3 regions of the Enterobacter sp. H2G27 genome follow, and region 3 is predicted to be linked to each of the others. Evidence: predicted binding sites of a transcription regulator. Region 3 holds the regulator's gene; each other region holds the start of a gene.
The links. Region 3 encodes PurR, which represses purine synthesis genes. Its sites were predicted from a motif close to CANGCAAACGTTTGCNTG; they were not measured.
Positions count from the first base shown of each region.

Region 1: carA (glutamine-hydrolyzing carbamoyl-phosphate synthase small subunit) is a predicted target of PurR. The motif match lies at 5,670-5,687, and genes of this name have one in related genera.
Region 2: purM (phosphoribosylformylglycinamidine cyclo-ligase) is a predicted target of PurR. The motif match lies at 5,426-5,443, and genes of this name have one in related genera.

Region 1 covers NZ_JBSVSI010000001.1:450,472-458,300, forward strand. Annotated here, with positions in the region: gene ileS (isoleucine--tRNA ligase) at 1-2,470, shown strand, start outside; gene lspA (signal peptidase II) at 2,470-2,970, shown strand; gene fkpB (FKBP-type peptidyl-prolyl cis-trans isomerase) at 3,023-3,472, shown strand; gene ispH (4-hydroxy-3-methylbut-2-enyl diphosphate reductase) at 3,474-4,424, shown strand; gene dapB (4-hydroxy-tetrahydrodipicolinate reductase) at 4,630-5,451, shown strand; gene carA (glutamine-hydrolyzing carbamoyl-phosphate synthase small subunit) at 5,906-7,054, shown strand; gene carB (carbamoyl-phosphate synthase large subunit) at 7,073-7,829, shown strand, end outside.
Region 2 covers NZ_JBSVSI010000001.1:3,052,287-3,060,115, forward strand. Annotated here, with positions in the region: gene ACW9E7_RS14395 (leucyl aminopeptidase family protein) at 1-758, shown strand, start outside; gene ACW9E7_RS14400 (DnaA inactivator Hda) at 779-1,480, opposite strand; gene uraA (uracil permease) at 1,577-2,866, opposite strand; gene upp (uracil phosphoribosyltransferase) at 2,953-3,579, opposite strand; gene ACW9E7_RS14415 (6-phospho-beta-glucosidase) at 3,807-5,237, opposite strand; gene purM (phosphoribosylformylglycinamidine cyclo-ligase) at 5,504-6,541, shown strand; gene purN (phosphoribosylglycinamide formyltransferase) at 6,538-7,179, shown strand; gene ppk1 (polyphosphate kinase 1) at 7,387-7,829, shown strand, end outside.
Region 3 covers NZ_JBSVSI010000001.1:1,627,916-1,635,744, reverse strand. Annotated here, with positions in the region: gene ACW9E7_RS07780 (MFS transporter) at 1-67, opposite strand, end outside; gene cydH (cytochrome bd-I oxidase subunit CydH) at 231-320, opposite strand; gene purR (HTH-type transcriptional repressor PurR) at 618-1,643, shown strand; gene punR (DNA-binding transcriptional activator PunR) at 1,661-2,572, opposite strand; gene punC (purine nucleoside transporter PunC) at 2,687-3,886, shown strand; gene cfa (cyclopropane fatty acyl phospholipid synthase) at 4,185-5,333, shown strand; gene ACW9E7_RS07750 (riboflavin synthase subunit alpha) at 5,366-6,007, opposite strand; gene mdtK (MdtK family multidrug efflux MATE transporter) at 6,233-7,606, shown strand; tRNA gene ACW9E7_RS07740 (tRNA-Val) at 7,760-7,829, shown strand, end outside.

The DNA.
Region 1 (7,829 bases), 1.2 Mb from region 3:
GTTCACCGCCGCCGAGTTCCGTGCGAAGTGTCGCGAATATGCAGCCACGCAGGTCGACGGTCAGCGCGCTGACTTCATCCGTCTGGGCGTGCTGGGCGACTGGTCGCACCCGTACCTGACCATGGATTTCAAAACTGAAGCCAACATCATCCGTGCGCTGGGCAAAATCATCGGTAACGGTCACCTGCACAAAGGCGCTAAGCCGGTGCACTGGTGCGTGGACTGCCGCTCTGCGCTGGCAGAAGCGGAAGTGGAGTATTACGACAAAACTTCCCCATCTATCGACGTGGCGTTCCATGCCGTCGATCAGGATGCGGTGAAGGCTAAATTTGGCGTCTCCTCGGTAAACGGCCCGATCTCTCTGGTGATCTGGACCACCACCCCGTGGACTCTGCCTGCCAACCGTGCGATCTCCCTGTCCGGTGAGTTCGAATACGCACTGGTGCAGATTGACGGTCAGGCGGTTATCCTGGCGAAAGATCTGGTTGAGAGCGTGCTGAAGCGCGCGCATATCAGTGACTACACCGTGCTGGGCACCGTGAAAGGTGACGCCCTGGAGCTGATGCGCTTCAAGCACCCGTTCCTGGACTTCGACGTTCCGGCGATCCTGGGCGATCACGTGACGCTGGAAGCGGGTACCGGTGCGGTGCATACCGCCGGTGGCCACGGTCCTGACGACTACAACATCAGCCTGAAGTACGGTCTGGAAATCGCTAACCCGGTCGGCCCGGACGGTTCTTATCTGCCTGGCACCTACCCGGCGCTGGATGGTATCAACGTCTTCAAAGCGAACGACATTATCGTCGACATGCTGCGTACCAGCGGCGCGCTGCTGCACGTAGAAAAAATGCAGCACAGCTATCCGTGCTGCTGGCGTCACAAGACCCCGATCATCTTCCGTGCGACCCCGCAGTGGTTCGTCAGTATGGATCAGAAAGGCCTGCGCGAGCAGTCTCTGAAAGAGATCAAAGGCGTGCAGTGGATCCCTGACTGGGGCCAGGCGCGTATCGAATCCATGGTAGCTAACCGTCCTGACTGGTGTATCTCCCGTCAGCGTACCTGGGGTGTACCGATGTCTCTGTTCGTGCACAAAGAGACGCAGGAACTGCACCCAAATACCCTGGAACTGATGGAAGAAGTGGCGAAGCGCGTCGAAGTTGACGGCATTCAGGCTTGGTGGGATCTCGACGCCCGCGACATCTTGGGCGCTGATGCAGATAACTACGAGAAAGTGCCGGATACCCTGGACGTGTGGTTCGACTCCGGGTCGACCCACTCCTCCGTGGTTGACGTGCGTCCGGAATTCGCCGGTCACGCTGCCGATATGTATCTGGAAGGGTCGGACCAACACCGCGGCTGGTTCATGTCATCTCTGATGATCTCCACCGCCATGAAGGGTAAAGCGCCTTACCGTCAGGTACTGACTCACGGCTTCACCGTGGATGGTCAGGGCCGTAAGATGTCCAAATCTATCGGTAACACCGTTTCTCCGCAGGATGTGATGAACAAACTGGGCGCAGACATCCTGCGTCTGTGGGTGGCGTCGACCGACTACACCGGCGAAATGGCGGTGTCTGACGAGATCCTGAAGCGTGCTGCCGACAGCTATCGTCGTATCCGTAACACCGCGCGCTTCCTGCTGGCGAACCTGAACGGGTTCGATCCGGCAAAAGACATGGTTAAACCGGAAGAGATGGTGGTGCTGGACCGCTGGGCGGTAGGCTGCGCGAAAGCGGCGCAGGACGATATCCTGAAAGCCTATGAGTCTTACGACTTCCACGAAGTGGTGCAGCGCCTGATGCGCTTCTGCTCCATCGAGATGGGCTCGTTCTACCTCGACATCATCAAAGACCGCCAGTACACCGCGAAAGCGGACAGCGTGGCGCGTCGTAGCTGCCAGACCGCGCTGTTCCACATCGCAGAAGCGCTGGTACGCTGGATGGCGCCGATCATGTCCTTCACCGCGGATGAAATCTGGGGCTATCTGCCTGGCGACCGTGAGAAGTATGTCTTCACGGGTGAGTGGTACGAAGGTCTGTTCGATCTCTCCAGCACCGAAGCGATGAACGATGCCTTCTGGGACGAGCTGCTGAAGGTGCGTGGCGAAGTGAACAAGGTTATCGAGCAGGCGCGTGCAGACAAGAAAGTCGGCGGCTCTCTGGAAGCGGCAGTCACGCTGTACGCTGAACCGGAGCTGGCGGCGAAGCTGATCGCGCTGGGCGATGAATTACGATTTGTCCTGTTGACCTCCGGTGCGAAAGTTGCGGATTATGCCGAGGCTTCTGCTGATGCTCAGCAGAGCGAACTGCTCAAAGGACTGAAAGTCGCGCTGAGCAAAGCCGACGGTGAGAAATGCCCGCGTTGCTGGCATTACACTACCGATGTCGGTCAGGTGGCGGAACACGCAGACATCTGCGGACGCTGTGTAAGCAACGTCGCCGGTGACGGCGAAAAACGTAAGTTTGCCTGATGAGTAAAACTCTCTGTTCAACAGGACTGCGCTGGCTGTGGCTGGTTGTGGTGGTGCTGATTATCGATCTGGGCAGCAAATTCCTGATCCTCCAGAATTTTGCTCTGGGCGAGACGGTCCCGCTGTTCCCGTCGCTTAACCTGCACTACGCGCGTAACTACGGCGCAGCCTTTAGTTTCCTTGCCGACAGCGGTGGCTGGCAGCGCTGGTTCTTTGCAGGTATCGCTCTCGGTATCTGCGTGATCCTGGCGGTGCTGATGTACCGCTCGAAGGCCACGCAAAAGCTGAATAACATCGCCTACGCGCTGATCATTGGCGGCGCGCTGGGCAACCTGTTTGACCGCCTGTGGCACGGCTTTGTGGTCGATATGATTGACTTCTACGTCGGCGACTGGCATTTCGCGACCTTTAACCTGGCCGATACGGCAATTTGTATCGGTGCGGCGTTAATCGTGCTGGAAGGCTTCTTGCCTAAACCGGCTGCGAAAGAGCAGGCGTAACACACTCGCCCGGTGGTGTAATGCCACCGGGCAAAACAAGCGAGCAATTTGCATGTCTAAATCCGTACAGAGCAACAGCGCGGTTCTCGTTCACTTCACGCTGAAGCTGGATGACGGCTCTACGGCCGAATCCACCCGCAACAACGGCAAACCGGCCCTGTTTCGTCTTGGTGATACCTCCCTGTCTGAAGGTCTTGAGCAGCAGCTTCTCGGTCTGAAAGAGGGTGAGAAAAAGGCCTTTTCGCTGGAGCCGGATGCCGCGTTTGGCGTGCCGAGTCCGGACCTGATCCAGTATTTCTCGCGCCGCGAGTTTATGGATGCAGGTGAACCGGAAATCGGCGCGATTATGCTCTTTACCGCTATGGACGGCAGCGAAATGCCTGGCGTGATCCGCGAAATCAACGGTGACTCTATTACCGTTGACTTCAACCATCCGCTTGCCGGGCGTACCGTTCATTTTGATGTTGAAGTGCTGGAAATCGATCCTGCACTGGAGGCCTGAAATGCAGATCCTGTTGGCTAACCCGCGCGGCTTCTGCGCCGGTGTAGACCGCGCTATCAGCATTGTTGAAAACGCGCTGGAGATTTACGGCGCGCCGATTTATGTGCGTCACGAAGTGGTGCATAACCGCTATGTTGTCGATAGCCTGCGCGAGCGCGGCGCAATCTTTATTGAGCAGATCAGCGAAGTACCGGACGGTGCGATCCTGATCTTCTCCGCGCACGGTGTCTCGCAGGCGGTCCGTAACGAAGCAAAAAGCCGCGATCTGACCGTATTCGATGCTACCTGTCCGCTGGTGACAAAAGTGCATATGGAAGTGGCGCGCGCCAGCCGTCGTGGTGAAGAGTCGATTTTGATTGGCCATGCCGGTCATCCGGAAGTCGAAGGCACCATGGGCCAGTACAGCAACCCGGAAGGGGGGATGTATCTGGTTGAGTCGCCTGAAGATGTCCTTACGCTGAACGTGAAAAACGAAGCGCGTCTGTCGTTTATGACCCAGACGACGCTCTCCGTAGACGATACCTCAGACGTGATTGACGCCCTGCGTCAGCGCTTCCCGAAAATCGTCGGCCCGCGTAAGGATGATATCTGCTACGCAACCACTAACCGTCAGGAAGCGGTGCGCGCGCTGGCTGAAAAGGCGGATGTGGTGCTCGTGGTCGGCTCCAAAAACTCATCTAACTCCAACCGTCTGGCCGAACTGGCGCAGCGCATGGGGAAAATGGCTTTCCTGATTGATGACGCGTCGGACATTCAGGAAGCGTGGGTTAAAGACGCGGCCTGTGTCGGCGTGACGGCAGGGGCGTCTGCGCCAGATATTCTGGTTCAGAACGTCATTTCCCGTCTGCAGGAGCTGGGCGGCGGCGAAGCGGTGCCGCTGGAAGGACGTGAAGAGAACATCGTTTTCGAAGTCCCGAAAGAACTGCGCATCGACGCCCGCGAAGTTGAATAGTCCTTTTTCTGATGAAAGGCCAGCACCTCCTGTGCTGGCCTTTTTTTTACCCGTTACTTTATCGTGACGACAAAATCATGTCTTTTACTGATATTTAAGTCGGTTTCACGTTAAATTCTAATTATCGGTGTTTTCAGTTGGCAGTGCTTCTCAAGGCTGGTTAATCTGAAAACGGTTTACATCATTTTAACGTAAGAGAATAACTATGCATGATGCACAGATCCGTGTCGCCATTGCGGGCGCGGGTGGACGTATGGGCCGTCAGCTTATTCAGGCGGCACTTCAGATGGATGGCGTAGCGCTTGGCGCGGCACTGGAGCGTGAAGGTTCTTCGCTTCTGGGGACCGATGCCGGTGAGCTGGCGGGCGCTGGCCACACGGGCGTTACCGTGCAAAGCAGTCTGGAAGCGGTAAAAGAGGACTTCGATGTATTCATCGATTTTACCCGCCCGGAAGGGACGCTTACGCATCTGGCGTTTTGTCGTCAACACGGCAAGGGGATGGTGATCGGCACCACCGGTTTTGACGATGCGGGCAAGCAGGCTATCCAGGATGCATCAAAAGAGATTGCGATTGTCTTCGCGGCAAACTTCAGCGTGGGCGTTAACGTCATGCTGAAGCTGCTGGAGAAGGCCGCGAAGGTGATGGGCAATTATACCGATATCGAGATTGTAGAAGCTCACCACCGTTACAAGGTTGATGCGCCATCTGGCACGGCGCTGGCGATGGGCGAAGCGATTGCTCATGCACTTGATAAAGATTTAAAAGACTGCGCGGTCTATACCCGCGAAGGCTACACCGGCGAACGCGTACCTGGCACCATCGGTTTCGCAACCGTGCGAGCGGGTGACATCGTCGGCGAACACACGGCGATGTTCGCCGATATTGGCGAACGTGTCGAAATTACGCATAAAGCCTCAAGCCGAATGACGTTCGCCAACGGCGCCGTACGTTCCGCTTTGTGGCTTAAAAGTAAGAAAAGCGGTCTTTTTGATATGCGAGATGTGCTCGATCTCAACAATTTGTAAGTATTATTACCCATCGTGATGTGGTTATTGCAGTCGTAATTGTTTGATTGCATAGGGCAATATTTTATTGCCCTTTTATTTTATCTGTTTCATGTGTTATTTTTAATTAAGCCTCTAAATTTATATATCTTGTAGCGTTTTAACGTTACTGAAATGTAAATTTTGACCATCCGGTCCACTTTTTCATGCTCCAACACGACATTTTTTATTAAACCAGGCGCGCAAGCGTTTTCCGCGGTGATTTACCTGATCTTTTTGTCACTTAAGCCGCATTACTCTCACCAGGGCTGCAAAACACTAAACAAAATATCCGTTTTAAGTTGACTTTTACCCACCAAATCTCCAGAATGCCGCCGTTTGCCAAAAATCCGCTGGCAACACATTTGCATTGATTCATGATACGGTTATGAATTAATATGCAAATAAAGTGAGTGAATATTCTCTGGAGGGTGTTTTGATTAAGTCAGCGCTATTGGTTCTGGAAGACGGAACCCAGTTTATCGGTCGGGCCATAGGGGCAACAGGTTCGGCGGTTGGGGAAGTCGTTTTCAATACTTCAATGACCGGTTATCAAGAAATCCTCACTGATCCTTCCTATTCTCGCCAAATCGTTACTCTTACTTATCCTCATATCGGCAATGTCGGCACCAATGCGGCTGACGAAGAATCCTCTCAGGTACATGCGCAAGGCCTGGTCATCCGCGACCTGCCGCTGATAGCCAGCAACTTCCGCAATACCGAAGATCTTTCTTCTTACCTGAAGCGCCATAACATCGTGGCGATTGCCGATATCGATACTCGTAAGCTAACGCGTTTGCTGCGCGAGAAGGGTGCACAGAACGGCTGCATCATCGCGGGTGATAACCTCGATGCGACGCTGGCGCTGGAAAAAGCGAAAGCCTTCCCTGGCCTGAACGGCATGGACCTGGCGAAAGAAGTGACTACTGCTGAAGCCTACAGCTGGACTCAGGGTAGCTGGACGCTGGAAGGCGACCTGCCGGAAGCGAAAAAAGAGAGCGAGCTGCCGTTCCACGTGGTGGCCTACGATTTCGGCGCCAAGCGCAACATCCTGCGCATGCTGGTTGACCGCGGCTGCCGCCTGACGGTGGTTCCGGCACAAACGTCTGCCGAAGACGTGCTGAAGATGAATCCGGACGGTATTTTCCTGTCCAACGGTCCTGGCGACCCGGCGCCGTGTGATTACGCCATCGCCGCCATCAAGTCCTTCCTGGAAACCGACATCCCGGTATTCGGCATCTGCCTCGGCCATCAGCTGCTGGCGCTGGCTAGCGGTGCGAACACCGTTAAGATGAAGTTCGGCCACCACGGTGGTAACCACCCGGTGAAAGACATCGATAACAACACGGTGATGATCACCGCGCAGAACCACGGCTTTGCCGTCGATGAAGCCTTAATGCCGGCTAACCTGCGCGTGACCCATAAGTCGCTGTTCGATGGCACCCTGCAGGGTATCCACCGTACCGATAAGCCAGCATTCAGCTTCCAGGGCCACCCTGAAGCCAGCCCGGGGCCACACGACGCCGCGCCGCTGTTCGATCACTTCATCGAACTTATCGAGCAATACCGTAAGACAGCTAAATAATCAGGAGCCGAGAAGACAATGCCAAAACGTACAGACATAAAAAGCATCCTGATCCTTGGCGCTGGCCCGATCGTGATCGGCCAGGCCTGCGAATTCGACTACTCCGGCGCGCAGGCGTGTAAAGCCCTGCGCGAAGAGGGTTACCGCGTTATCCTGGTGAACTCCAACCCGGCAACCATCATGACCGACCCCGAAATGGCAGATGCAACCTACATCGAGCCGATTCACTGGGAAGTGGTGCGTAAAATCATCGAGAAAGAGCGTCCGGACGCGGTGCTGCCAACCATGGGCGGCCAGACGGCGCTGAACTGTGCGCTGGAGCTGGAGCGTCAGGGCGTGCTGGAAGAGTTCGGCGTGACCATGATCGGTGCGACCGCCGACGCCATTGATAAAGCAGAAGACCGTCGCCGCTTCGACGTGGCAATGAAGAAAATCGGCCTCGACACCGCGCGCTCCGGTATCGCACACAATATGGAAGAAGCGCTGGCCGTTGCCGCTGAAGTGGGTTATCCGTGCATCATCCGTCCATCGTTCACCATGGGCGGCACCGGCGGCGGTATCGCCTACAACCGTGAAGAGTTCGAAGAGATTTGTGAGCGCGGTCTGGATCTCTCCCCAACCAAAGAGCTGCTGATTGACGAGTCGCTGATTGGCTGGAAAGAGTACGAGATGGAAGTGGTGCGTGATAAAAACGACAACTGTATCATCGTCTGCTCCATCGAAAACTTCGATGCGATGGGTATCCACACCGGTGACTCCATCACCGTTGCGCCAG
Region 2 (7,829 bases), 1.4 Mb from region 3:
TGCTGGCGATCCATTATGACGGCGTCAACGACGGCCCGGTGCGCTGCTATGTGGGAAAAGGCATAACCTTTGATACAGGCGGCCTGTGGCTGAAGGAAGGCGCGGGCATGTATACCATGAAATACGACATGTGCGGTGCGGCTAACGTGCTGGGCCTGATGCTGACCGCCGCAGAGCTGGCGCTGCCCGTACGCATTATGGGCGTGCTGGCACTGGCGGAAAACGCCATTGGCCCGGACGCCATGCAGCCCGGAACGGTGGCGACGGCCTGCAACGGCACCACGGTTGAAATCAACAATACCGATGCCGAAGGCCGACTGGTGCTGGCAGACGCCATCGCCTGGGCCAGCCAGCGGCACCCACAGGCTCAATATATTATTGATATAGCAACGCTAACCGGTGCAGTGGTTAAAGCGCTGGGGTATGAATTCAGTGGTTTAATGACGCAAAATGAGTTGATGCGCGATTTTCTCACCCGAGCAGGGAAAAGAAGCGGTGACGAAGTGTGGTCTTTACCCCTGGATGCCCGCTTGAAAAAGCAGACCGAGAGTACCATCGCCGATCTGTGCAACACGCCGACCAATAATGCAGCAATCAGTGCTTCGGCAGCGTGGCTGCTGCACCACTTCTGCCCGCCAGCCATTCCGTGGGCGCATCTGGACATCAGCGGTACGGCGCTGTGGCGCGAAAACGGACGGAGCGTGGCATCGGGAAGACCGATTCCACTTCTGGTTGAGCATCTAATTGGGGATATTTAGCCGCCACCGGGCGAGAAAATTCAAAGCTTGAGAATATCTTTCACAAACGGAATGGTCAGCTTGCGCTGGGCGGTAATGGAGGCGCGATCGAGCTGATCGAGCGTGTCAAACAGCGTACGCATTTCGCGATCCAGCCGCTTGAGCAGAAAGCGGCCCACGTCTTCCGGCAGCTCAAATCCGCGCTGTTTTGCGCGCAGCTGTAACGCCTGAAGCTTATCTTCATCCGACAGCGGCTGGAGCTTGTAGATTTGCCCCCAGTCCAGACGAGACGCCAGATCCGGCAGCCCCAGATTCAGCTGTCGCGGTGGACGATCGCCGGTGATCAGCAGCCGGGTTTTGCCCGACTCCAGGATGCGGTTGTAGAGGTTGAAGATCGCCATTTCCCACGGCTCGTCCCCCGCCACGCACTCGATATTATCGATGCAGACCAGCGAGAGATGTTCCATTCCCTCCAGCACCTCAGGCACGAACCACGTACGTTTATCCAGCGGCACGTAGCCTACTGCATCACCGCGCGCTGAAAGCTCCGCGCAGGCGGCATGCAGCAGATGGCTGCGCCCCGCGCCTTCGCGTGACCAGATATAGATGTATCCGCTGTGATCCTGGCGCAGCACGTTTTGCAGTGCAGCCAGTAAAGAGGGGTTATCACCCGGCCAGAAACTCGCGAAAGTTTCGTCGTCAGGGAGATAAAGTGGCAGAGAGAGCTGTGCCGGTCCGTTCAGAAATACCTCAACCAGAGATCCTACGTAAAATCGGAAAGGAGTTTAACACGGAACCTGCAAGGAGAGAACCGGGCGATCCCTCGCCCGACTTTTCGATCAATGTGACGCTTTTTCGCTTTCGTCAGCGTCCAGTACCACCTCTTCAGGGCGGATCACCGAGATCAGCTTGAAGATCAGGCTCAGGCCAACGCCGACGATGGTCGCCAGCGCCATGCCCTTCAGCTCGGCCGCACCGATGTGCACCTTCGCGCCGCTCACGCCGATAATCAGGATTACTGAGGTCAGGATCAGGTTCTGCGCCTTGCTGTAATCCACTTTGGATTCAATCAGCACGCGAATACCGGATGCCCCAATTACCCCGTACAGCAGCAGAGACACGCCGCCCATCACCGGCACCGGGATAATCTGAATCGCTGCCGCCAGCTTGCCGACGCAGGAGAGCAGAATGGCGATGATCGCCGCGCCGCCGATAACCCAGGTACTGTAGACACGGGTAATCGCCATCACGCCGATGTTCTCACCGTAGGTGGTGTTTGGCGTGGAGCCAAAGAAACCGGAGATGATGGTGGAGAAACCGTTCGCAAACATGGAACGGTGTAGACCCGGGTCACGGATTAAATCGCGCTTAACGATGTTCGCCGTCACCACCAGGTGGCCGACGTGCTCCGCAATCACCACCAGCGCCGCAGGCAGAATGGTGAAAATCGCAAACCATTCGAAGCGAGGGGTGTAGAAGGTTGGCAGCGCGAACCAGTGCGCCTCGGCAATCGGAGTGGTGTCCACCACGCCCATCGCGAAGGAGAGCGCGTAGCCCGCCAGCACGCCGATCAGGATCGGGATGATCGCCATAAAGCCGCGGAACAGGACGGAGCCAAACACCGTTACGCCCAGCGTAACCAGCGAGATGATAATGGTTTTGGAATCCGGTGACTGGCCGTCAGCAGGCAGCAGACCGGCCATATTCGCCGCCACACCCGCCAGTTCAAGACCGATGACCGCAACGATGGCGCCCATCGCCGCAGGCGGGAACATGACGTCCAGCCAGCCGGTACCGGCTTTCTTCACAATGAAGGACACTACGCAGAACAGGACGCCACACATGATAAAGCCGCCCAGCGCGACTTCATAACCCAGCGGCAGCAGCAGCAAAACCGGCGAGATAAACGCGAAGCTCGACCCGAGATACGCCGGGATTTTGCCTTTACAGATAAAGAGGTACAACAACGTACCGATGCCGTTGAACAACAGCACGGTTGCCGGGTTAATGTGGAACAGGATTGGCACCAGCACGGTTGCGCCAAACATGGCGAACAGGTGCTGCAAACTAAGCGGGATAGTCTGTAAAAGCGGCGGTCTTTCACTCACCCCGATAGCACGGCGCGTCATAGTGTTTTCCTCTGAGTAGTATTGTTGTTGGTGTTTTATTCAAAAAAAAGCCGACTATCAAAGTCGGCTTATTTATCGTTATTCGATTATTTCGTACCAAAGATCTTATCGCCGGCATCGCCGAGCCCCGGAATGATGTATCCGTGCTCGTTCAGGCCCTGGTCGATAGAGGCGGTATACAGCTCAACGTCCGGGTGCGCTTTTTCCAGCGCCGCGATCCCTTCCGGTGCCGCAACCAGCACCAGCACCTTAATGCTGCTACAGCCCGCGTTTTTCAGCAGGTCGATGGTGGCGATCATCGAACCACCGGTCGCCAGCATCGGATCAACCACCAGCGCCATACGCTCGTCGATGTTAGAGACCAGCTTCTGGAAGTAAGGAACCGGCTCAAGGGTTTCTTCGTTACGGTAGATACCCACCACGCTGATACGCGCGCTTGGCACGTGCTCCAGCACGCCTTCCATCATGCCGAGACCGGCACGCAGAATTGGCACCACGGTAATTTTCTTACCTTTGATCTGCTCAACCTGCACCGGGCCGTTCCAGCCTTCGATGGTGACTTTTTCCGTTTCCAGATCGGAGGTCGCTTCGTATGTCAGCAGGCTGCCGACTTCAGATGCCAGTTCGCGAAAACGCTTCGTGCTGATGTCATGCTCACGCATCAGGCCCAACTTGTGTTTAACGAGTGGGTGTTTCACTTCCACAATCTTCATTCTCTTTCTCCTCTGAGGCGGCGTCCGCAAAAAAATCGCGGGATTATACCGCTTTTTTCGGATTAGGCCATACCCATCTTGCTTGACGTATATCAAGCAAAGTGATTTAGAGACAAAAAAAACCGGAGGCGAGACTCCGGCTTGGGTGCGGGTTCTGCCCGGTGGCGCTGCGCTTACGCGGACCTACGTGTAGTGTAGGTCGGGTAAGCGTTAGCGCCACCCGGCAATTACAGGCTATCGCCGTTGCTCGCAATTACCTGCTTATACCAGTCGAACGATTTCTTCTTGCTGCGGTTCAGCGTGCCGTTGCCTTCATTGTCTTTGTCGACAAAGATAAAGCCGTAGCGTTTTTTCATTTCGCCCGTACCGGCAGAAACGAGGTCGATACAGCCCCACGGGGTGTAACCCATCAGATCCACGCCATCTTCCTCCACCGCTTTTTTCATCTCGCGGATGTGGGCGGACAGGTAGTCAATGCGGTACTGGTCGTTCACCGTGCCGTCGCTCTCCTGCACGTCGATCGCGCCAAAGCCGTTTTCAACGATAAACAGCGGCAGCTGATAGTGATCCCAGAACCAGTTGAGGGAGTAGCGCAGCCCCACCGGGTCAATCTGCCAGCCCCAGTCCGATTTCTGCACGTACGGGTTAGTGACCAGGCTCTTGCTCTCGTCGTAATCCAGCTGCGGGTTATCCGCCGTCGCCTTGGTGGCGAAGGACATATAGTAGCTGAAGCCGATGTAATCGACGCAGCCCTGCTTCAGCGCGGCTTTATCTTCTTCGGTAATATCCAGCGTGAAGCCGCGACGCGCAAAGTAGTTGAGCAGATGCTGCGGGTACCTGCCGCGCACGTGCACGTCGGTGAACCAGTAGCGGCGGTGCATGGCATTCATCGCCATCATCATATCGTCCGGCGCGCAGGTGAGCGGGTAGATAGGACACATGGCAATCATGCAGCCAATCTGCAGCGACGGGTTAATCTCGCGCCCCGCCTTCACCGCCAGGGCGCTGGCCACCAGCTCATAGTGCGCCGCCTGGAACATCACCGGCTCACGGTCTTCACCCGGCGCGTACTTCAGCCCGGAGTTAGTGAACGGCGCAAAATCTTCGTGGAAGTTGGCCTGGTTGTTGATCTCGTTGAAGGTCATCCAGTACTTCACTTTATGCTGATAGCGCTGGAATACCACTTTTGCAAAACGAACGAAGAAGTCGATCAGCTTACGGTTGCGCCAGCCGCCGTATTCCGTGACCAGATGGAAAGGCATCTCGAAGTGAGACAGGGTGATAACCGGTTCGATGCCGTACTTCAGGCATTCGTCGAACAGGTTGTCATAGAATTTCAGGCCAGCCTCGTTAGGCTCAAGCTCGTCGCCTTTCGGGAAGATCCGCGTCCAGGCAATAGAGGTGCGGAAGCATTTGAACCCCATCTCAGCAAAGAGTTTGATGTCTTCTTTATAGCGGTGGTAGAAATCAATGGCTTCATGGTTAGGGTAATTTTTCCCTTCCAGCACGCCGTTGGTGATTTCACGCGGCACGCCGTGCGCGCCCGCGGTCATGACGTCGGCCACGCTCACGCCTTTTCCGCCCTCTTTCCAGCCGCCTTCCAGCTGATGCGCCGCAACGGCCCCACCCCACAGAAAATCTGCTTTAAATCCTGACATTCGCTTTCCCTCATTCTGCGTTATTATCTGCAAAAACAATTACAGAAACCGGTTTCAGTTCGATGATGTGCAAAGGGAATAACCGTTGCAAGCAGTTCTCAGAAACCGGTTTCATTTTCGTGAACAGAGTCAAGTTTGGCTGCATTCACGGGGTGCACAGAAAAAAAGATCTCCACGTCCAGAATAGGCTCGCAAACGTTTGCCTGGACTGTTAGAATTGCGCCGATTTTTCTTACTAGCTATGCAATCGCGTGGGGATTTAAGCCGTGACCAACAAAACTTCTCTCAGCTACAAAGATGCCGGTGTTGATATTGACGCAGGTAATGCGCTGGTTGACCGAATCAAAGGTGTGGTGAAAAAAACCCGCCGCCCGGAAGTGATGGGTGGTCTGGGTGGATTCGGCGCACTGTGCGCGCTGCCGCAAAAATATCGTGAACCTGTTCTGGTCTCGGGTACTGACGGTGTAGGCACCAAGCTGCGCCTGGCGATGGATTTAAAACGTCACGACACGATCGGTATCGATCTGGTCGCGATGTGCGTGAATGACCTGGTGGTTCAGGGCGCAGAGCCGCTGTTCTTCCTCGATTACTACGCGACTGGCAAACTGGACGTGGATACCGCGGCAAGCGTGATCAACGGTATCGCCGAAGGCTGTCTGCAGTCTGGCTGCGCGCTGGTCGGTGGCGAAACCGCAGAAATGCCGGGCATGTATCACGGCGAAGATTATGACGTCGCGGGCTTCTGCGTCGGCGTAGTAGAAAAATCAGAAATTATCGACGGCAGCAAAGTGGCCGATGGCGATGTGCTGATCGCGCTGGCCTCCAGCGGCCCGCACTCTAACGGCTACTCCCTGGTGCGTAAAATCCTCGAAGTGAGCGGCTGTGATCCGCTGACCACCGAGCTTGACGGTAAACCACTGGCTGACCATCTGCTTGCGCCAACACGTATCTACGTGAAGAACGTGCTCGAGCTTATCGAGAACGTCGACGTTCACGCCATTGCCCACCTGACCGGCGGCGGCTTCTGGGAAAATATTCCGCGCGTTCTGCCGGACAACACCCAGGCGGTGATCGACGAATCCTCATGGCAGTGGCCAGCCGTGTTTAACTGGCTGCAGACCGCGGGCAACGTGAGCTCTCACGAAATGTACCGCACCTTTAACTGCGGCGTGGGCATGGTTATCGCCCTGCCAGCGAGCGAAGCGGATAAAGCAGTGAAGCTGCTGACGGAGAAAGGTGAAAACGCGTGGAAAATCGGTACGATTAAAGCCTCCGATTCCGAACAGCGTGTGGTCATTGAATGAAAAACATCGTGGTGCTCATTTCCGGCAACGGAAGCAATTTGCAGGCCATCATAGACGCCTGCAAGCAGAAGAAAATCAACGGCACCATTCGGGCAGTATTCAGCAACAAGGCCGACGCGTTCGGCCTTGAGCGCGCGCGGGAAGCCAACATTCCCGCGCACGCGCTGGAAGCCAGCCAGTTCGCCGGACGTGAAGCCTTTGACCGCGAGCTGGTGCATGAGATTGATGCCTACGCGCCGGACGTAGTCGTGCTGGCAGGCTATATGCGTATTCTGAGCCCGGCCTTCGTCGAACACTTCGCCGGACGTCTGCTGAATATCCACCCTTCTCTTCTGCCGAAATATCCCGGCCTGCATACCCATCGTCAGGTTCTGGAAAATGGCGATGAGGAGCACGGCACCTCCGTGCATTTCGTTACCGACGAGCTGGACGGCGGTCCGGTTATCCTGCAGGCGAAAGTCCCGGTCTTTGACGGCGATAGCGAAGAAGACGTGACCGAACGCGTGCAGACCCAGGAACACGCCATTTACCCGCTGGTGGTAAGCTGGTTTGTCGACGGACGTCTCGAGATGCGCGACGGCGCTGCCTGGCTGGACGGCGTTAAGTTACCTCTGCAAGGTCATGCGGCGGAAGAGTAGTTTATTATGTCGGGTGGCGCTTCTGCGCTTACCCGACCTGCCTGATGCATTACCCGAATATCCCCTCCCCAACCCTTTAAATTCCCCAACAAAAAAAATAACTGTCATACTTTTCTGGCACTGTTGGACATATCGTGGAAATGCTCGCCATAATAAGGACGAGACGGATTTACCACGTCCTGTGATTGAACTGGAGTGTGAGCTGTAATGGGTCAGGAAAAGTTATATATCGAGAAAGAGCTAAGCTGGTTAGCATTCAACGAACGTGTACTCCAGGAAGCGGCAGACAAAAGTAACCCGCTGATCGAGCGCATGCGTTTTTTGGGTATTTATTCGAACAACCTGGATGAGTTCTACAAGGTTCGCTTTGCCGAGCTGAAAAGACGCATCATCATCAGCGAAGAACAGGGCTTAAACTCGCACTCGCGGCATCTGCTGGGCAAAATCCAGTCCCGCGTGCTGAAAGCCGATCAGGAATTTGACGGCCTGTATAACGAACTGCTGCTGGAGATGGCGCGCAATCAAATCTTCCTGATTAACGAACGCCAGCTTTCCGTTAACCAACAAAACTGGCTGCGCCACTACTTCAAACACTATCTGCGCCAGCACATTACCCCGATTCTGATCAACCGCGAAACCGATCTGGTGCA
Region 3 (7,829 bases):
AGAATTCAGTGGTGCCAATCCCAAAAGCGCCAATCGCCAGGGCCAGCAGGGGAAAATTGATTTTCATGCGTCAACTCCGGATGCCGTGTCACGTGGTGACACAGAACAAAGAAGCGGAAAGCATGACATCAATCACAAAAAATGAGAAGTTAACAAAATGGCAAAAGATTTTTGCCAGAGAAGTAACAATCCGGGGAGTCGGGAGGGAGAAGGCTCTCCCTCCGCGTAAATCAGTGCAGCGCAGCCGTCAGACCGGCCACAACAATCAGAGCCAGCACAACAACGGTGGTGAACAGCGAAAACTTAAGATCGGAACTCATCAATTTTTCTCCTTTTAATCCCCACACGAAAAGTGAGCTTGCTCATTTTTGCACAGATTACGTCAAAAATCTTCCTGGATTTATACTGATAACCACTTTACCTCTTCCCCTTTTCATCAAGATAGGACAAAATTCCACGCTAAATTTATTAGCGTACCGGCCATTGACCCCCTCCTGACGTCCCGTGTCGTTTTCCCGGCGTGCCGCAATTCAACATTGCGAGATAAGGGTGAGAGAAGGCAAACGTTTACCTTCAAGTTTTTCAGGAGCTTAGGATATGGTCTGGAGTGACATTTAATGGCAACAATTAAAGACGTAGCAAAACGCGCAAACGTTTCCACCACAACCGTATCACATGTAATTAACAAAACCCGCTTTGTGGCGGAAGAGACGCGCAACGCCGTCTGGGCAGCGATCAAAGAGCTGCACTATTCGCCAAGTGCGGTTGCGCGTAGCCTCAAGGTTAATCACACCAAATCCATTGGATTGCTGGCAACCAGCAGTGAAGCGGCCTATTTTGCCGAGATCATTGAAGCGGTCGAAAAGAACTGCTTCCAGAAAGGCTATACCCTGATTCTGGGCAACGCGTGGAACAGCATTGAAAAACAGCGTGCCTACCTGTCGATGATGGCGCAAAAGCGCGTTGATGGCCTGCTGGTAATGTGCTCCGAGTATCCGGAGTCAGTGCTGTCGATGCTGGAAGAGTATCGCCATATTCCGATGGTGGTGATGGACTGGGGCGAAGCGCGCGCAGACTTCACCGATTCCGTTATCGATAACGCTTTTGAAGGCGGCTATATGGCCGGTCGTTATTTGATCGAACGCGGTCACCGCGAGATTGGCGTGATCCCGGGTCCGCTGGAGCGCAACACCGGGGCGGGCCGTCTTGCCGGTTTTATGAAAGCGATGGAAGAAGCGCTGATCAACGTGCCGGAAAACTGGATCGTGCAGGGCGACTTTGAGCCGGAATCAGGCTACCGCGCGATGCAGCAGATCGTTTCCCAGCCGCACCGTCCGACCGCCGTTTTCTGCGGGGGTGACATCATGGCCATGGGCGCGCTCTGCGCCGCCGATGAGCTGGGTCTGCGCGTACCGCAGGATATTTCCGTGATCGGGTATGACAACGTGCGTAACGCGCGCTTCTTCACCCCAGCGCTGACCACCATTCACCAGCCGAAAGATTCGCTGGGCGAAACGGCCTTCAATATGCTGCTCGACAGGATCGTCAACAAGCGCGAAGAGTCGCAGTCCATTGAAGTTCACCCGCGCCTGATTGAACGCCGTTCCGTTGCGGACGGTCCGTTCCGCGACTACCGTCGTTAATCCCTTTACGGGGCCAGCTACGCTGGCTCCCGTAACCATTCCCGGTTCAGCGTTTCGCTGTCCCCCAGATAATCCAGCAGCCAGGCCATGGCGGGCGAGACATCATTTTGTTGCCAGGTCAGGCAGCAGGCCGCGTCCGGGAACGGATTTTCCAGCGTCAGTTCAACCCATTCGCCGGTATCGATGCGCGGACGCGCAAAATGAACGGGCACCATCGCGACGCACAGTCCGGCACTGAGGCACGTCGCCGACGATTCCCAGTCCGGAGCCACCACCCGCCGCTGGTTGTCCAGAAGCCAGGTGATACGCTTGGGCAATGAACGGGACGTATCCTCCAGCACCAGCGAGGGCCAGTTGCGCAGCGTATCGTCGCTAAGCGGCCCGTCCATCGCTGCCAGAGGATGATCGCTGGCCACCACGCATTTCCAGCTCAGCATCCCCATGTCGCGAAAGGCGTAACGTCCCCCGACCGGGATCGCCTGCGTCGCGCCAATCGCCATCTCCGCCCTGCCGTCCGCCAGCGCATCCCACACCCCGTTGAACACCTCCTGCGAGACCCGCAGCTCAACGTCAGAGAAATGACGATAGAAATCGACAATCATCTGTCGGGTGCGTTCCGGCTTCACGATGTTATCCACCGCGATGGAAAGATGTCCCCGCCAGCCGTTGGCGATCTGCTGGCACTGTTCGCGGGTGATCTGCATTTTTTTGATAACAGAACGCCCTTCCTTCAAAAACCACGCCCCGGCGGGCGTCAATTCCACGTCACGATGCCGCCGCTCAAACAGCGGAACCGCCAGCCACTCCTCCAGTTGACGCACCGTGTAGCTGATGGCCGAAGGGACGCGGTGCAGCTCCTGCGCCGCACCGCTGAAGCTGCCGTTACGCGCGACAGCATCGACCACTTCAAGAGAATAATCTGACCACATTTTCTGCCTGCAAAAAATTTGAATGCACCCGCCAAATATTAGCGTTTCACAAGCGGCTTTGCACTCCCTACACTCAGCGCCAATGTATACCTGCCTCCTCAGGAGAATAAAATAATGCAACCCAGGAACGGTTTTTTAGTCTGGCTCGGCGGCTTAAGCGTGCTGGGCTTTTTGGCCACCGATATGTACCTGCCGGCTTTTGCCGCGATGCAGGAAGATTTGCAAACCCCCGCTGCCGCCATCAGTGCCAGCCTGAGTTTGTTCCTCGCCGGTTTTGCTTTTGCACAGCTGCTCTGGGGACCGCTCTCGGATCGCTTTGGTCGTAAACCGGTACTGCTGCTGGGTCTGGCCATTTTTGCCGTGGGCTGCCTGGGGATGTTATGGGTACGCGACGCCACCTGGCTGCTGGTGCTGCGCTTCGTTCAGGCCGTGGGCGTCTGTGCCGCGGCCGTGACCTGGCAGGCGCTGGTGACCGACTACTACCCGGCTAACCGCACAAACCGTATTTTCGCCACCATTATGCCGCTGGTGGGCCTCTCCCCTGCCCTGGCTCCGCTGCTGGGCAGCTGGATCCTCGCGCACTTTGACTGGCAGGCCATTTTTGCCACGCTGTTTGCCATCACGCTGGTGCTGATGCTGCCGGCGTTTGCCCTCAAGCCTGCGCATAAAAAAGAGGCGCATGCCGACGCGAAGCCGATTACCTTCACCTCACTGTTGAGCGCCAAAGCGTATCGCGGGAATGTCCTGATCTATGCCGCCTGCTCGGCAAGCTTCTTCGCATGGCTCACCGGCTCGCCGTTCATTCTGCACGATATGGGCTACAGCCCGGCAGCCATCGGCCTGAGCTATGTTCCGCAGACAATCGCGTTCCTTGTGGGCGGGTACGGCTGTCGCGCGGCGCTGCAAAAATGGGAAGGCCAGCAGATGCTGCCGTGGCTGCTGGTGCTGTATGCGCTGAGCGTCATCGGGACCTGGGCCGTTGGCTTTATTCCGGGTGCCGGTCTGGCCGAAATTTTGATCCCGTTCTGCGTGATGGCCATTGCGAACGGGGCGATTTACCCTATCGTTGTGGCGCAGGCGCTGCGTCCATTCCCGCAGGCAACAGGCCGCGCCGCCGCGCTGCAGAACACCCTGCAGCTGGGTTTGTGCTTCCTGGCAAGCCTGGTGGTCTCGGCGCTGATTGCTACGCCGCTTTTGACCACCACCAGCGTGATGCTGTTCACCGTAGCGCTGGCGGTATTGGGCTATCGCATGCAGGCCTCCGCGCAGCGTGAGCAGGATAACGGTGCTCAGGTGGAAACCTCGCATGCCTGATTGCGCCAGAAATCATGTTATATTTCAGTGATTAGGTTGCTAACAATTTTCTATTGAATCACCAAATTTTGAAGCCTATACTAAATTTGGTTCGATTAAATACGATAAATATTAAGTGTTAACGGGAGCCGGAGTGCTCCCGTTTTACCATGGAAGGCATTTCGGCAAGGGTTATCTCCCTTCCTCTGTTCTACGTCGGATACTAGCCTCGCGGTATTTACCGTGAGATTTCTCACAAACCAAAAAAAGCGTCTACGCTGTTTTAAGGTTCTGATCACAGTAGGGTGATGGAGAAGCTATGAGTTCATCGTGTATAGAAGAAGTCAGCGTTCCGGACGATAACTGGTCCCGGATCGTCAGTGAACTGTTAGGTCGAGCAGGCATCACTATCAATGGATCATCGCCATCCGATCCTCAGGTTAAACATCCCGACTTTTTTAAACGCGTGTTGCGGGAAGGGTCGTTAGGCCTGGGAGAAAGCTACATGGACGGCTGGTGGGAGTGTGAACGTCTGGATACCTTTTTCGCCAGCGTGTTGCGTGCCGGTCTTGAAAATCAACTCCCTCGCAACCTGAAAGACACCCTGCGCGTCGCCTCTGCCCGACTTTTCAATCTCCAGAGTAAAAAACGCGCGTGGATCGTTGGCAAAGAACATTACGATCTTGGCAACGATTTGTTCAGCCGTATGCTGGACCCTTTCATGCAATACTCCTGCGCCTACTGGAAAGAGGCCTCGACGCTTGAAGAGGCTCAGCAGGCCAAGCTGCGTCTGATCAGTGAAAAACTGCAGCTACAGCCCGGCATGCGCGTGCTGGATATCGGTTGCGGCTGGGGCGGGCTGGCGTATTTTATGGCGAAGCACTATGGCGTCAGCGTGGTCGGCGTGACGATCTCAGCGGAACAGCAAAAAATGGCGCGAGAGCGCTGCCAGGGTCTCGATGTGGATATCCGGCTGCAGGACTACCGCGACCTGAACGAGCAGTTCGACCGGATCGTTTCCGTCGGCATGTTCGAGCACGTGGGGCCAAAAAACTACGATACCTACTTTGAGGTGGTGGATCGTAATCTGAAACCGGACGGGCTCTTCCTGCTGCACACCATCGGCTCTAAGCGGACCGACAACAACGTTGACCCGTGGATCAACAAATACATCTTTCCGAATGGCTGTTTACCGTCCGTTCGCCAGATTGCCAACGCCAGTGAACCCCATTTCGTGATGGAAGACTGGCATAACTTTGGCGCGGACTACGACACCACCTTAATGGCATGGCATGAACGTTTCCAGAAAGCCTGGCCAGAGATTGCGGACAACTATTCTGAACGATTCAAACGAATGTTTAGCTATTATCTGAATGCCTGCGCGGGGGCGTTTCGCGCACGGGATATTCAGCTCTGGCAGGTGGTATTCAGCCGTGGGATAGAACACGGACTGCGTGTCGCACGCTAAAAAAATAACCCCGGATATCCGGGGTTATTTTTTTATTCCTCTTCGGCGGTCTTTATTATTGCGGCTTCTTTTGCTGCCAGCACGCGCTCAACCGTATCCACCACAGCCTGGGTCTGAGGATCGATTTCGATATTCACGCGATGCCCCAGTTTTTTCGCGCCCAGCGTGGTGCGCTGCAGCGTTTCAGGAATTAAATGCACGCAAAAACGCGTTGGCGTCACTTCCCCTACCGTCAGGCTAATCCCGTCAATGCCAATAAATCCTTTATAGAGGATGTATTTCATTAATGACGGGTCCTGCATTTTAAACCAGATTTGACGGTTATTTTCCGAGGTCACGATTTTCGCCACTTCGGCGGTGGTCATGATGTGCCCCGACATAAGATGACCGCCAATCTCATCGCTGAACTTCGCCGCGCGCTCAACGTTGATGGTATCGCCTACCACCAGCTCGCCCAGGTTAGTGATGCGCAGCGTCTCTTTCATTAAATCAAAGCTAATCTGGTTGCCGTTAATTTCGGTAACGGTCAGGCAGCAGCCGTTATGGGCAATCGACGCGCCGGTTTCAATGCCCTCGAGCATATATTCCGGCAGCTCAACAACATGAGTACGGAAATTAGGTTTTTCATCAATGGACACCACTTTGGCAGTGCCCTGCACAATACCAGTAAACATGCTTACAACTCCTGTTTTTTCCGAACGGTGATGACACCGTTTAATCCCTCCACAATAACAGTTGGAAAAACAGGTTGCCAGCAGAGCGCATTTTCTGGCGATTTTTTCACTAGATAAATAGCTAAAGCCCGCTACAATAGCTGGCACCCCCCTGCATTTTCTTCTTGCTGCCAGTTTCGGCGGCTTTTTTAGTCTCTCATATAACTACAAAATAAAGGTGTTCACGTGCAGAAGTACATGAATGAAGCGCGCCAGCTATTGGCACTGGCTATACCAGTGATCGTCGCGCAGGTGGCCCAGACCGCAATGGGATTTGTGGATACGGTAATGGCGGGTGGCTACAGCGCCACCGACATGGCGGCCGTAGCTATCGGTACGTCAATCTGGCTTCCGGCCATCCTGTTCGGTCACGGTCTGCTGCTCGCGCTCACGCCTGTTATCGCTCAGCTCAATGGTTCGGGGCGCCGCGAGCGCATTGCCCATCAGGTCCGCCAGGGCTTCTGGCTGGCAGGATTTGTCTCGGTGCTGATTATGGTCGTGCTCTGGAACGCGGGCCATATCATTCGCGCTATGCATAACATTGACCCGGCACTGGCGGACAAAGCCGTGGGTTATTTGCGCGCGCTGCTCTGGGGTGCGCCTGGCTACCTCTTCTTCCAGGTGGCGCGTAACCAGTGTGAAGGCCTGGCGAAAACTAAGCCCGGCATGGTGATGGGCTTTATCGGGCTGCTGGTCAACATTCCCGTTAACTATATCTTTATTTACGGTCATTTCGGGATGCCGGAGCTGGGCGGCGTCGGCTGCGGCGTGGCGACGGCCGCCGTTTACTGGGTAATGTTCTTCTCGATGCTTACCTTCGTGAAGCGCGCCCGCTCCATGCGCGATATTCGTAACGAGCACAGATTCAGCACGCCGGACTGGAACATCATGACGCGTCTGGTGCAGTTAGGGCTGCCGATTGCCCTCGCGCTGTTCTTTGAGGTGACCCTGTTTGCCGTGGTCGCCCTGCTGGTCTCCCCGCTGGGCATTGTGAACGTCGCCGGGCACCAGATCGCGCTGAACTTTAGCTCCCTGATGTTCGTCCTGCCGATGTCGCTGGCGGCGGCGGTGACGATTCGCGTGGGCTTTCGTCTGGGCCAGGGCTCAACGCTCGATGCGCAAACGGCCGCCCGAACCGGGCTGGGCGTCGGCGTCTGCATGGCGATCTGTACTGCGCTCTTTACCGTTGCATTACGCGAGCAGATCGCCCTGCTCTATAACGACAATCCGGAAGTCGTCACGCTGGCATCGCACCTGATGCTGCTGGCCGCGATTTACCAGATTTCTGACTCCATTCAGGTGATTGGCAGCGGCGTGCTGCGCGGCTATAAAGACACGCGTTCCATCTTCTTTATCACCTTCATCGCCTACTGGGTGCTGGGTCTGCCGTGTGGCTATATTCTGGCCCTGACCGACCTGGTGGTTGACCGCATGGGGCCGGCGGGGTTCTGGATGGGCTTTATCATCGGCCTGACGTCGGCGGCGATTATGATGATGATGCGCATGCGCTTCCTGCAGCGCCAGCCATCAACGATCATTTTGCAACGCGCTGCCCGTTAAATACGCAGTAGCCGCCGCCCGGCGGCTACTTTCTCTTCACTTTGCGCGGTAATACAGCAATCGCGTGAAATCAGAGAGAAAATTGCATTTTCCCTCTTGCCACCTCGGGGCTGTGCCGCTAATATTCGTCCCCGTTGTCACCGACAACACGTTGCGTTCATAGCTCAGTTGGTTAGAGCACCACCTTGACATGGTGGGGGTCGTTGGTTCGAGTCCAATTGAA